Regions from separate parts of the Streptomyces sp. AM25 genome, predicted to be linked through region 2. Evidence: riboswitches for the same ligand, from Rfam matches in the RefSeq annotation. Region 2 holds a riboswitch; the other holds the start of a gene.
The links. Region 2 has a riboswitch for cyclic di-AMP ahead of ACLHRZ_RS39635 (C40 family peptidase). Riboswitches for the same ligand answer to the same signal wherever they lie in the genome.
Positions count from the first base shown of each region.

Region 1: another riboswitch for cyclic di-AMP. It lies ahead of ACLHRZ_RS16240 (M23 family metallopeptidase); the one in region 2 lies ahead of ACLHRZ_RS39635 (C40 family peptidase).

Region 1 is NZ_JBKIWN010000010.1:243,722-250,667, forward strand. Features, by position in the region: gene ACLHRZ_RS16230 (DEAD/DEAH box helicase) at 1-380, shown strand, start outside; gene ACLHRZ_RS16235 (PP2C family protein-serine/threonine phosphatase) at 649-1,680, shown strand; cyclic di-AMP (ydaO/yuaA leader) riboswitch at 1,831-2,000, shown strand; gene ACLHRZ_RS16240 (M23 family metallopeptidase) at 2,013-3,137, shown strand; gene ACLHRZ_RS16245 (MFS transporter) at 3,241-4,713, shown strand; gene ACLHRZ_RS16250 (aldo/keto reductase) at 4,776-5,720, shown strand; gene ACLHRZ_RS16255 (hypothetical protein) at 5,734-6,033, opposite strand; gene ACLHRZ_RS16260 (serine hydrolase domain-containing protein) at 6,136-6,946, shown strand, end outside.
Region 2 is NZ_JBKIWN010000137.1:474-7,419, reverse strand. Features, by position in the region: gene ACLHRZ_RS39665 (adenosylmethionine--8-amino-7-oxononanoate transaminase) at 1-902, opposite strand, end outside; gene bioB (biotin synthase BioB) at 895-2,049, opposite strand; gene ACLHRZ_RS39655 (8-amino-7-oxononanoate synthase) at 2,198-3,358, shown strand; gene ACLHRZ_RS39650 (DUF397 domain-containing protein) at 3,375-3,578, opposite strand; gene ACLHRZ_RS39645 (helix-turn-helix domain-containing protein) at 3,589-4,470, opposite strand; gene ACLHRZ_RS39640 (ATP-binding protein) at 4,750-5,178, shown strand; gene ACLHRZ_RS39635 (C40 family peptidase) at 5,234-5,707, opposite strand; cyclic di-AMP (ydaO/yuaA leader) riboswitch at 5,711-5,900, opposite strand; gene ACLHRZ_RS39630 (hypothetical protein) at 6,182-6,493, opposite strand; gene ACLHRZ_RS39625 (ATP-dependent Clp protease proteolytic subunit) at 6,499-6,946, opposite strand, start outside.

The DNA.
Region 1 (6,946 bases), on a different contig from region 2:
TCGACGGCCTGGACCTCGTCGTCAACATCGATCCGCCGGTCGACCACAAGGACTACCTCCACCGCGGCGGCCGGACCGCCCGCGCGGGCGAGTCGGGGACGGTGGTGACGCTCGTGCTGCCGGAGCAGCGGCGCGAGATGACGCGGATGATGTCGACGGCGAAGATCACGCCGAACGTGGCCCGGGTCCACGCCGAGGCCCCGGAGCTGGCCCGCATCACGGGCGCACGGGAGCCGAGCGGCGTCCCGGTGGTGATCGCACCCCCGGCGCCGACGCCGGCGCAGAAGTCGACGCCCGCGACCACGTCGCGGCCCCGCCGCCGCCCCCGCCGCAACAACAACGGTGGCAGCGGCCAGAGCCGCCGGCGGCCGACGGCCTGAGGTTCGGGGTGAGGGGCCGGCACCGGCCCCTCACCCACCGCACCGGCGAGCAGCCACCGCGGCGCAGCCCGGCCGAACCGGCCTCGGCCCGTTCACAGCGGCCCCGCGCAGCGGACCCGGCCCCCACTCGGCGCACCCCCGCTCGCCAACCCCCGTGCCCGGCACAAGGCTGGGGCAGGTGACCCGAGGCACGCCACCGGCACCCCCGGCAACCGCCTCACGCGGCGGAACCAGCCGCCTGGCGGCAGTCTCACCCGCCATCCTCATCGTGGGCGGCCTCGTCTTCGACTACCTCACGCCCCCCAACTACACCTCCGCCCCCTTCTTCGCCGCGGCCCCGCTCGTCGCGGCCGCCCTCCTCTCCCGCCGCCTCACGCTCGTCACGGCGGCCGTGGCGATCGCCGCCACCCTCGGCCTGGCCGTGGTCCGCACCACCATCGGCGTCGGCGAGCGGATCACCGAGGTCTTCACCGTCGTGACGGTCTGTGCCCTCGCCCTCGGCATCAACTACGTCGTCCGCCGCAGCGACCGCCGCCTCGCGTCCGCGCGCGGCATCGCGGAGGCGGCCCAGCGCGCCGTCCTCCCCGCGCCCCCGGCCCGCATCGGCGGCCTGCGGGTCGCCGCGCGCTACGTGGCCGCGCAGGCCGACGCCCGGATCGGCGGCGACCTCTACGCGGTGCAGGACACCCCGCACGGCGTCCGCGTGATCGTCGGCGATGTCCGCGGCAAGGGCCTCGGTGCGGTGGAGGCCGTGGCCGTCCTCGTCGGCGCGTTCCGCGAGGCGGCCGAGCAGGAGCGCACGCTCGAGGGGCTCGCGGCGCGTCTGGAGCACGCGTTGCAGAGGGAGGGCGCACGGCGCGCCAACCTCGATCAGAGCGAGGGCTTCACGACCGCCGTCCTGGCCGAAGTGCCGCCCGGCGCCTCGTCCCTCCGCCTGGTCAACCGCGGCCACCCGCCCCCGCTGCTGCTCCACTCCGCGGGCCGCGTCACCGAGGCGCACCGCGGCCCGGCGGCGCTGCCCCTCGGCCTGGGGGACGTCGGCGCGTGGCCGGACCACGTCCAGGAGTGGGAGTTCCTGCCGGGGACGACGCTCCTGCTCTTCACGGACGGCGTGACGGAGGCGCGCGACGCGGACGGCACCTTCTACGACGCCGAGCGGCGCCTGAGCGGCCGCCAGTTCCGCAGCCCGGACGCCCTCCTGGAGGCCCTGACCGAGGACGTTGCGTGCCACACGGGCGGCGAGACTGCGGACGACATGGCCCTGCTGGCGATCCGCCGCGGACATCCGCACCGTGCGTAATCGATCTTGATCTGAGCGGCACGCCCACCACATGGCAAAACCTGCCCAAGAGCCCCGTGAATTCACGCTTTCGGCTTGGAAATCGGCTGCCGCGTCTATTAACGTTCGATAACGCAGCGCGGTCGTCAAACCGCCGCAAGAGGCGGCACCGTGCGCCTTCGCCGAATCCCGCACGTCTGGCTACACCTGCGCGACCAGCAACTTCAGGGAACCGGGGAACCACAACCCTTGGGGTGAATCGGACCGGCAGCAGCCGGCCCGTAGGGGACCTTCCTCCTCCGAACCCGTCAGCTAACCCGGTAGGCGAGCAGGAAGGAAAGGAGTGCGCCCCGGTGGCGTCCAACGGCCTGTTCCCGGACGGAAGTTCGCACGAACAGCATGAGCCGTACGTTTCGTACGAGCGTGCGCAGCCCCTCCCCGCCGACGAGGAATGGAACCCCGGCGAGGTGCCCGGATCGGCCGTGCGCGGCCGGCACCGGGTCGCCAAACAGCGCGGCGGCTCGATGGCCCGCAGCGGCGCCGTTCTCGGCGTGGGTGTCATCGCCGCGGTCGGCGCGGGCGGTATGGCGAGTGCCCAGGACCGTCCGGCGGCGCCGATATCCGTGCCGGACGTACCGGATCTGAAGGAACTGCCGGAGATGGCCGGAAAACTGCTCGGAGTGGTCGAAGAGGAATCCCCGGCCACCGCCGCCCCGAAGACCGAATCCGCTTCCGCATTGGCGCAGAACGCCGCGGACGCCGGGGAGGCGTTGCGCGCCCGTATCCTCCAGCAGGCCGAGAACCAGCAGGATTCCGCCGAGGAGGCCGCCCGCCAGAGCGAGACGAAGGCCGCGGAGGACGCACACCGCAAGGCCGCTGCGGAACGGACGGCGGAGGCGAAGGCCGAAGCGGAGAAAGAGCAGGAGACTCCGCAAGCCGAGGACAAGGCCGAGGACAAGGCCGAGAACAAGACTGAGGACGGGGCCGGGGACAAGAGCGGGGACAAGACCGGGGACAAGACCGGGGACGGATCCGCCTCCGAAACACCGCAGAAGCCTTCGGCCCCCTCGCCCAGCGAGCACGGCTCGTACGTGCTCCCCGTCGGCTCGTACACCCTCACCGCGGGTTTCGGGCAGTCGGGGAACATGTGGTCCGCGAACCACACCGGCGAGGATTTCGCCGCCCCGACGGGCACGCCCGTCAAGGCGGTCGCCGGCGGCACGATCACCTCGGCGGGCTGGTCGGGCGCGTACGGCTACCGCATCGTCCTGACCCTGGACGACGGCACGGAGCTGTGGTTCTGTCACCTGTCGTCGATGGTGGTCACGTCCGGCAAGGTGGCGGCGGGCGACGTCATCGGACGGGTCGGGGCGACCGGGAACGTCACGGGTCCGCACCTGCATCTGGAGGTGCGGCCGGACGGCGGCGGGCCGGTGGATCCGCTGCCGTGGCTGCGGAACAAGGGCCTCCGGCCGTAGCCGTCGGCCGTGGCCGTGCCCTGATCGGTTCGCACATTCGTACGTCCACTCGTGCGCACATTTGCCCGAGAATGTTCTGCTTCAAATAGGGCACTCAGATGGTGTGACGACCGCGAGGACCATCTCCACGTCCGTGCCCGCGCGACTCGACCGACTGCCCTGGTCGCGCTGGCACTGGACGGTTGTCATCGGACTCGGAACGGTCTGGATCCTGGACGGCCTGGAAGTGACGGTCGTCGGGAACATCGCCGGCCGGCTCTCCGAAAAGGGCAGCGGCCTGCCGATCAGCTCCGGCGGGGTCACCGGCATGGCGGCCGCGCTCTATGTGGCGGGGGCGTGTTCGGGGGCGCTCTTCTTCGGACGTCTGACCGATAAATTCGGGCGGAAGAAACTCTTCATGGTGACGCTCGCGGTCTATCTGACCGCGACGGCACTGACCGCGGCCTCGTTCAGCTCCTGGTGGTTCTTCGTCTTCCGCTTCCTCACGGGCTTCGGCATCGGAGGCGAGTACGCGGCCATCAACTCCGCCATCGACGAACTGATCCCGGCCGCCTATCGCGGCCGCGTCGACCTCATCATCAACGGCAGTTTCTGGCTCGGTGCAATAGGCGGCTCGCTGCTGTCGATTCTGATGCTCGACACAGCGATCTTCGCCCGTGGCGTGGGCTGGCGGCTGACCTTCGGGATGGGCGTCGTCCTGGGGCTGGTCATCCTGCTCGTACGGCGCCAGGTCCCGGAAAGTCCGCGCTGGCTGTTCATCCACGGCCGGGGAGAGGAGGCCGAGGAACTGGTCGACGCGATCGAGGCGCGCATCGCGGCCGAGAAGGGCGCGCCACTGCCCCCCGCCACTGGCAGGATCACCATTCGCCAGCGCGGGAGCATCGGCTTCCGCGTCATCGCCCGCACCCTGTTCAAGGACTACACGAGGCGGGCGATTCTCGGGCTCGCGCTCTTCGTCGGCCAGGCCTTCCTCTACAACGCCATCACCTTCGGCTTCGGGGCGATCCTGACCAAGTTCTTCGGCGTCTCCACCTCGCACACCGGCTACTACTTCGCCGTCATAGCCGCGGGCAACTTCCTCGGCCCCCTCTTCCTCGGAAAGCTCTTCGACACGCTCGGCCGCCGCATCATGATCTCCTCGACCTACCTCCTGGCGGGCGTTCTCCTCTTCGTCACGGCGTACCTCTTCAGTACCGGCAGCCTGAACGCGACCACGCTCACGGCCTGCTGGTCGGTGGTGCTGTTCTTCGCCTCCGCGGGCGCGAGCAGCGCCTATCTGACCGTTTCGGAGATCTTCCCGATGGAGACCCGGGCGATGGCGATCGCTTTCTTCTACGCGGTGGGCACGGCGGCGGGCGGCATCAGCGGCCCGCTGCTCTTCTCCCAGCTGACCAGCAGCGGCGTCATCGGTGACACCGTCCTGGCCTTCGACATCGGCGCCACGCTGATGTGCCTGGCCGGGCTGACCGCCGCGCTGCTGGCGGTACGGGCCGAGGGCCGCTCCCTGGAGGACATCGCCGCACCGCTCTCCTCGGTGGCCGCGGACCCTGTTCCGGCGCCGGCCCCGGCGGAATAGCGGGGCGGCAGAGAACAGAGGGGCGGCGGAATAGCAGACGGGCCACGGCAGTTGATCAAGATATGGCTGACAACTTCCGGAAGATCGGCAACCTGTCCGTCCACCCGCTCGCGCTCGGCGGCAATGTCTTCGGCTGGACGGCGGACGAAGCCCAGTCGTTCGCCGTCCTGGACGCCTACGTCGGTGCAGGCGGCAATTTCATCGACACCGCGGATGTGTACTCGGCCTGGGCGCCGGGCAACCAGGGCGGTGAATCCGAGACCATCATCGGCAACTGGCTGGCCGCACACGGCAATCGGGACGACGTCGTCATCGCGACCAAGGTCGGCGGCGGCGTTCCCGACCCGCGCGGCCTGTCCGCCGACGCCATCAAGTCGGGCGTGGAGGACTCCCTGCGCCGCCTGCGCACCGACCACATCGACCTGTACTACACGCACTACGACGACCTGTCGGTGCCGGTGGAGGAGTTCCTCACGGCCCTGGACGCACTGGTGAAGGAGGGCAAGGTCCGTGAGATCGCGGCCTCCAACATCACCGCGGACCGCCTGGCCGAGGCCCTCAACTTCTCGGAGGCGAACGGCATTGCCAAGTACGTCGCTGTCCAGCCGCACTACAACCTGGTGTCGCGGGACACGTACGAGGGCGACCTGGCGGACGTGGCCGCCGAGCACGGCCTGGCCGCCGTCCCGTACTACGCGCTCGCCTCGGGCTTCCTGACCGGCAAGTACCGGCCGGGAGCCGCAGTGGACAGTGCGCGTGCGGACAAGGCGGCGGAACACCTGCGGTCCGAGCGCGGCCCCCGCGTCCTGGCAGCACTGGACGAGATCGCGGCTGCACACGACGCCGAGATCGCGACGGTGGCGCTGGCGTGGCTCGCGGCACAGCCGACGGTGGCCTCGCCGCTGGCGAGCGCGCGCACGGTGGAGCAGCTGCCGGCGCTCCTGGCGGTGGCGGACCTGCACCTCACGGAGGCGGAGGTGGCGCACCTGACGGAGGCATCGGCGTAGGCGCTGCAGGAGCTCAGCGCTTGTGCTCCGTGACGGCCCAGGAAGCGAGGGCGACGGCGCCGGCCACTCCGAACACGGAGGGCCAGGCGCCGACCTTCTTGGCCAGTGGGTGCGAGACGCCGAAGGCGGCGACGTAGAGCGAGGTGAGGGCGGCGGCGGTCGGGGCGCCGCCCTTTTCGCACCACTGCCGGGCGGCGCCGGCCCCGGCGGCGGCGAGCACGACACCGCCGAGGGGCCGCCTCCCGGTCCACCGGGCGACGGCGTACCCGCCGACGAGCCCGGTGGCGGAGACGAGGGACGCGGGAATCTTCATGACCCTGAGGCTAACCCTGAGCACCTTGTCGGGGAGTCATAGGGGGAGGGTGGGGGCCGCCCCCGGATGGCAGGGCGGGCGCGCGCCGGAACCATGATTGCCATGACTCCGACCTTCCTGTCCCGCCGCGCCCTCGTGGGCGCCACGCTGACTGCCGCGCTGCTGGCGGGTGTTGCCGCACCTGCTGCGATGGCGGCGACGCCGACAACTGTCGCCGTTCCCTCGCTCGACGTGCAGGCCCTGCGCGCAGCCGTCTCCGACCTGAACCACCCGCAGGCAACGGCGGCCCAGCTGCGGGTGAGCGGCAAGGCGGGGAGCTGGTACGGCACGTCGGGCGTGGCGGACCGGGCGACGGGTGCACCGATACGCCAGGACGACACGTTCCGGGCGGGCAGCATCACGAAGATCTTCGTGGCGGCGGCGGTGCTGCAGCTGTCGGCGGAGGGCCGGGTGGACCTGGACAAGCCGATCCAGGACTACCTGCCGGGCGTGCTGCCCAAGAGCTACGCCCCGATCAAGATCTCCCAACTCCTCGATCACACCAGCGGATTGCCGAGCGAGGACATCCCGAAGTCCAAGCAGAAGACCACACCGGAGCAGATCCTGGAACACCGCAACGACCGATGGACACCGCAGGAGATCGTGGCCACCCTGCCCGAGAACGCCCCGATGAAGTTCACGCCGGGCACGAAGCAGGAGTACCGGGGCATGAACTACGTCCTGGCGGCCATGCTGCTGGAAAAGGTGACGGGCAAGCCGTACGGCAAGGTGATCGGTGACCGCATCCTGCACCCGCTGGGCCTGCACCACACCTCCTTCCCGGGCAACGACCGGAAGCTCCACGGCCCGCACGTCCACGGCTACTTGGCGATGTCGGACGGCACGCTGAAGGACGTGACGGAGTACGACCAGT
Region 2 (6,946 bases):
CGCGGGGTGCACAGCGTCGCCGCCATCGACAGATAGCCGCCGGTCAACGCCTTGCCGAGGCACATCACATCGGGGGTGACCCCCGCGTGCTCCGCCGCGAACAGGGCGCCGGTGCGCCCGAATCCGGTGGCGATCTCGTCGAACACCAGCAGGACGCCGTGCTCGTCGCACAGTTCGCGCAGCACCCGCAGATAGGCGGGGGAGTGGAAGCGCATCCCGCCGGCGCCCTGCACCACGGGCTCCACGATCACCGCGGCCAGCTCATGGGCGTGACGCTCCATCAGCTCGCGCAGGTGTGCCGCGTACGCCGGGTCGGCCCCGGCGTCGAAGCCGGCCGGCGGCGCGTCCGCGAACACCTGCCGCGGCAGCGCCCCCGACCACAGCTCGTGCATCCCGCCGTCCGGGTCGCACACGGCCATCGGCTGCCAGGTGTCCCCGTGGTACCCGCCGCGCCAGGTCATCAGGCGGCGCTTGGCGGGCCGCCCGACGGAACGCCAGTACTGCAGGCACATCTTGACGGCGACCTCGACCGCCACCGAGCCGGAGTCGGAGAGGAAGACGTGCTCGAGCCCTTCCGGCGCGATCTCCACCAGCCGGGCGGCCAGCCGCACGGCGGGCTCGTGGGTGAGCCCGCCGAACATCACATGACTCATCCGCCCCAACTGTGCCTGGACGGCCTCGTTGAGCGCCGGGTGGTTGTAGCCGTGCACGGCGGCCCACCACGACGACATCCCGTCCACCAGCTCGTCCGCACCGTGCACCGGCTGCGCCAGCCGCAGCCGCACGCCGGACGCCGACTCCACGATCAGCGGCTCCTGGCGGCCCGGCATCGGGCCGTAGGGGTGCCAGACGTGCTGCCGGTCGAGGGCGAGCAGCTGCTCGGGAGCGAGGGGCTCAGGCATTGGGCGGCAGGTCCGTTCCCGCGCCCCGGCGGCGCACGGCGACCAGGTCGGTGCGGGCCTCGTCGGGCTCGGCCTGCGCCGCCGGATCCGTGCCGCCGTCGCCGCACGGGCCGCAGCTCCCGCCGCCGCAGCCCGCGGCGTCGGAGCGGTGGGCGGGCAGCGTGGTGGTGTCCATGTCCTCCACCTCGAAGCCCGCGTCCGCGATCATCGCCAGGTCGGCCCTGCCCTCCTGGCCCTCGCTGGTCAGGTAGTCGCCGAGGAAGATCGAGTTGGCCAGGTGCAGGGCCAGCGGCTGCAGCGAGCGCAGGTGGATCTCCCGGCCGCCCGCCAGGCGCACCTCGGCGTCCGGGTGGACGAACCGCACCATCGCCAGGATGCGCAGCGCGCGCTGCGGGGTGAGGTTCCACTCCTTGGCCAGCGGCGTCCCCTCGAAGGGGATGAGGAAGTTGACCGGCACGGAGTCGACGTTCAGCTCGCGCAGCGAGAAGACCACGTCGACGAGGTCCTCGTCGGTCTCGCCCATGCCGGAGATCAGCCCGGAGCAGGCGGACATGCCCGCCTCCTGCGTCTTGCGCACGGTGTCCACGCGGTCGGCGTAGGTGTGCGTGGTGGTGATCTCGGCGTACGTGGCCTCGGAGGTGTTGAGGTTGTTGCTGTAGGCGTACACGCCCGCGTCGCGCAGCCGCTCCGCCTGGCCCTCGGAGAGCAGGCCGAGGCAGGCGCACACCTCGACGCCCTCGTTCTGCTCCTTGATCGCCTCGATGGTCTTCGAGACCCGGTCGATGTCCCGGTCCGTCGGCCCGCGGCCGCTGGCGACCAGGCACACCCGCTTGGCGCCGCCGGCCACCCCCGCGGCCGCCGCCTTCGAGGCGTCCTCGGGCTTCAGCCAGGTGTACTTGAGGATCCCGGTCTCGGAGCCGAGCCGCTGGGAGCAGTACGAGCAGTCCTCGGGGCAGAGCCCGGACTTGAGGTTGACGAGGTAGTTGAGCTTCACCCGCCGCCCGAACCACTTGCGGCGCACCCTGCCCGCCGCCGCCACCACATCGAGCAGTTCGTCGTCGGAGGTCGCCAGCACGGCGAGGGCCTCTTCGCGGGTCGGCAGCTCGCGCCGCAACCCCTTCTCCACCAGCGTGTTCAGCAGGTCCATGGCGAAGATCCTTGCTCACGCCACCCGTTCCGGCCAAGGAGAGATCGCACAAGACGGGCGGATTCACGTGTGTGTATCACCACATCCCGCGACAGGCCCCCCGGCGGCTACCTTGCGGTGCAAACCCACTTCGGCACCGAGGACGCACATGCAGCGAGCAGACCGGGACCCGTTCCACTGGATCGACGCCCAGCACGAGCGGCTGCGGGCCGCGGGGCTGGTGCGGACCCTGCGGCCCCGGCAGCCGGGTGCGTCCCTCACCGACCTCGCGGGCAACGACTACCTGGGCCTGTCCCGGCACCCCGAGGTCACCGGGGCGGCGGCGGAGGCGGCCCGGGTGTGGGGCGCGGGGGCCACCGGCTCCCGGCTGGTGACCGGCAGCACCGGGCTGCACGCGCGGCTGGAGGAGGAACTGGCGGAGTTCTGCGGCTTCGAGGCGGCGCTGGTCTTCTCCTCGGGCTACGCCGCGAACCTGGCCGCCGTCACCGCGCTGTCCGGGCCGGTCGGCAGCGGCACGCTGCTGGTCTCGGACGAGGGCAACCACGCCTCGCTCATCGACGGCTGCCGGCTGGCGCGCGCGGAGAAGGCGGTCGTCCCGCACGCGGACCCCGAGGCGGTCCGCAAGACCCTCGCCGCGCACGACGGCCGGGCCCTCGCCGTCACGGACTCCGTCTTCTCGGTGGACGGGGACGCGGCCCCGCTGCCCGCCCTCGCCGGGGCGTGCCGGGAGGCCGGCGCCGCCCTGCTCGTCGACGACGCGCACGGGTTCGGCGTCCTGGGCGAGGGCGGCCGGGGCGCGGTGCACGCGGCGGGGCTCGCGGGCGCGCCGGACGTCGTCACCACGGTCACCCTGTCGAAGTCGCTGGGCAGCCAGGGCGGTGCCGTGCTCGGCCCGGCCCGGGTCATCGCCCACCTCGTCAGCACCGCGCGCACCTTCATCTTCGACACCGGCCTCGCCCCCGCGGCGGCCGGCGCCGCGCTGGCCGCCCTCGGGGTGCTGCGCCGGGAGCCGGAACGCGCGCACCGGGTACGGGCCGTGGCCCGGGAGCTCCACAGCAGGGTGACGGAGGCCGGGCTCAGGGCGGTGCGGCCGGACGCGGCGGTGGTCTCGGTGCAGACCCCGTCGCCGGAGGCGGCCGTGCAATGGGCGGCGGACTGCCGGGAGGCCGGGCTCGTGGTCGGGTGCTTCCGGCCGCCGTCCGTGCCCGACGGCGTCTCGCGGCTGCGGCTGACCGCCCGGGCGGACCTGTCGGAGGCGGAGGTCGCCCGGGCGGCCGGAACGGTCGTGGGGACCGCTCCAGTGGTCTGAACCCCCTTGGCAGTGGTCAGAGTTCGAGGAGGCCCCCGCCGTTCGTGCCCCGGACGAAGGAGGTCCAGGCGGCGGGGGTGAACAGCAGGGCCGGGGCCGTCGTCCGCTGCGCATCGCGCACGGCGAGGAGACCCGGGCCGACCGTGGCCGTTTCGACGCAGTTGTTCATTCCGGTGCTGTAGCTGCTGCGGTGCCAGTCCGAAGGGTCCGAGGGGCACATGATGAACTCCTTACCCACCACCGACGCCGATCCCGGCGATCCCGGCGATGAAATCCAACGAGTTCTCGTGCGAGAGGGCGTGCGCCCGGAGTGTGGTGAAGGCGGAGCCGTACGCCCGGAGGTCTTCTTTCCGCTCCAGATAGAGGCTACTCGTCAAGTGGTCCAGAACAACCACGTCCAGATCGGCAATGCGCGGGAATGAGAAGATAACGAAAGGCCCGGTGATGCCGATATGGTTGGCCCGGGAGAACGGCAGCACATGCAGCCGCACATGCGGAAGCGAACCCGTGCGCAGCAACTGCCGCAACTGCTCCGCCATGACCTCCGGTCCGCCCACCTCGTGCCGCAGCACCGCCTCGTCGAGCACCGCGCACAACTCCAGCGGCTTCTCCCCGCGCAGCACCGACTGCCGCGCCAGCCGCACCTGTACCAGCTCCGCCACCCGCTGCTCCGGGGGATCGCCGAGCGCCGCCCGGGTCACGGCCCGTGCGTAGGCAGCGGTCTGCAACAGCCCCGGCACCACCGTCGTCTCCAGGGTGCGCGCCCCCGACGCCTCCGACTCCAGGCTGATGAAGTCGAGATAGGCGGCCGGCAGCCGGTCGCGGTAGGCGTACCACCAGCCGCGCCGGGCCCCTGCCGCATCCGCCGACCCCGCACCGCACAGCGCCCCCAGCAGCGCCCGCAGCTCGGGGTCCGAGACGCGGTACGCATCCAGCAGCCGGGCCACGTCCGACGGCTTCACGCCACTGCTGCCCGTCTCGATCCGGCTCACCTTCGACTGGTGCCAGCCGACCGCTCCCGCGGCCTCCCGGCTGGTCATCCCCGTCAGTTCGCGCTGGCGTCGCAGCTCGGCACCGAGCTTGCGGCGGCGCACCGCGGGTCCGTATCGCAATTCAGCCATCCCTCCCCGCGCCCGGCCGTGGTGAGACCTTCACGCCACGGTCACTGCGCTCTTCCTTCACATGCCGGAGTCACGGGACCAGTGTGGTTCCAAATCCGGTCTCTCGTAGCAGAGTTCACCGCTTCGAGCGACAGATATATGCATATCCCGGTGGATCGCTCCCATCCCGACGGTTATCAGTGGCAGGCTGTCACGGAGAGCCGCCGGTTCCGTTCCCGACTTCCTGCACAATGCGGTCGGAGCCCGTCCCGGCGGGAAAGGGACAGCGCCATGGCAGACCACCAGGAAGCAACCGTCACTCTGCCGAGCGCCCCCGCCTCGGTCTCCACGGCCCGCCACTATGTCGCGGACGTGCTCGCGGAATGGGGGCTCCCGGACGGCTCCGACGCCGCCTACGCGGTGCGGCTGATCGTCTCCGAACTCGTCACCAACGCCGTGCAGCACACCCGGGGCCAGTCGCCCACCTTCACCGTGGACGTCCGGCTGGAGCGGGAGGAGGAGCTGAGCATCGGCGTCACGGACAGCCACCCGCGCCACCCGCGGCGGCTGCCCGCCGCCGTTCAGCAGGACAACGGCCGGGGCATGGCCATCGTCCGCGCCCTCACCGCCGAGCGCGGCGGCCGGTTCGCCGTCACCCCCACCTCCGACGGGGGAAAGACCGTGTGGATCCGCCTGCCGTGGACCGCGTCCGCCGCCTGAGCCGGGTGATCCGGAGTCCGGGGGCGCGCCCGCGGTGCGCGCCCCCGGAGTGCGGTCAGTCGTCGACCCGGCCGTACCAGACGTTCTTGGTCCAGATGTGTTCGAGGCGGACCACCGAGCCGGTGTGCGGGGCATGCAGGATCCTGCCGCCCCCGACGTAGATGCCCACGTGGTAGACGTAGCCGCCGTGGTGGAAGAAGACCAGGTCACCGGGTTCACGGACCGAAGCGGGAATGTGCTCCGTGCGGTTGTACTGGTCCTCGGCGGTGCGCGGCAGCTGTTTGCCGGCGTGTTTGAAGGAGTAGAGGGTCAGCCCCGAGCAGTCGAAGCGGTACGGTCCCGTCGCGCCCCACTGGTAGGGGGCGCCGGCTTTGGACTCCGCGATCTGCAGGGCCCGGTCGGAGGTGGTCGAGGCGTTGGCCTTGTCGACACCGCCGGGCAGGAACATCGTGGCCCCGACTGCAGCGAGGGTCAGGGCCGATGCGGTTTTGCCCCTCGACAGCCTTGAAGGACGTTTGTGCGCGCCCATGCCATACCCTTCGTCAGCCGCCTGTGAAGGATGACCTGTCGGGTTCGGGCAGGCGAAGAATGCCCGGCCGCCTGAGCGGCTTCACCCCAAGGGACGGTCCCGCCGTCCCGTCGTGCCCGGGTCCTCCATCCCTGCCGGTGCACTCGTGTCGACCGGTCGCCCGGGCGGCGGCAGGGTTCGGCGTCCGCCCGGACCGCCCCGCCGTGGTGGCGGGGTCTTGTCGTCGGAGGGATCTTGGCGCAGTGGTGACGGCCACGCCGAGCGGAAACCGTGCTATGTGAGCCTCGTCACCTCTGGGCAATTCCGGTGGACGCGGGGCGGTTTGACCATGGCGGAAATTCCGTGCTGAGTCCGTCACCTGCAGTGCGGTGGCGCCCGCGAGCGCGACGTGCGCGCGGTGATCGGAATGATCACCGCCGCCCGTCTACGGTTCCCTACGCCGTCGGCGGGAAATGGGGTCCTGAAGGTTTTCGCTCATCCGCTCGCCCCCGCGGGCGGCAACATCACTTTCTGTGCCCGACGTTCACCGTCCAGGACCCGCAACGCCTGTGCCAGCGTGCCCGAATGCACCTCACGTTCGCCCCGCTCGTACATCAGGGCGAGGGCGTCCCGCAGTCCGGTGGCCGCGACCACGAGCGTCTGCGCGGCTCGTAGCCCGCCGTACGTGTGGCGCGTGCGCGATGGATTGATCCGGCCGAGGAGATCCAGTACTTCCAGATAACGGTCCACGACGTCGCCCTCGGCCCGGGTGAGCGCGGGCAGCGGCGGCAGCTCCGGCGGCCACATCCGCCTCACCTGTCCCAGGCCCGCGCGGACTGCCGGTCGCGGTTCTCGACGACGTGGTCGACCAGGCCGTAGCCGACGGCGCCCGCGGCGTCGAAGACGGTCGTGCGGTCGGTGTCCCGCCGGATCCGCTCCTCGCTCTGCCCGGTGTGCAGCGCCAGCATCGCCACCATGATGTCACGGTGGCGCTGCAACTCCTCGGCATGCAGGGTCAGATCGGAGGGCTGTCCCTCGACGGGCTCGGGGAGGCCGGGCTCGTGGACGACGAACCGCGCGTGCGGCAGCGCCAGCCGCAGCCCCGGGGTGCCGGCCGCGCACAGCACGGCCGCGGCGGCCCCGGCCTGGCCGAGGCAGACGGTCTCGATGTCGCAGCCGATGAAGCGCATGGTGTCGTAGACGGCGCACATGGCGGGGAAGGAGCCGCCGGGCGAGTTGACGTACAGGGAGATGCTGCGC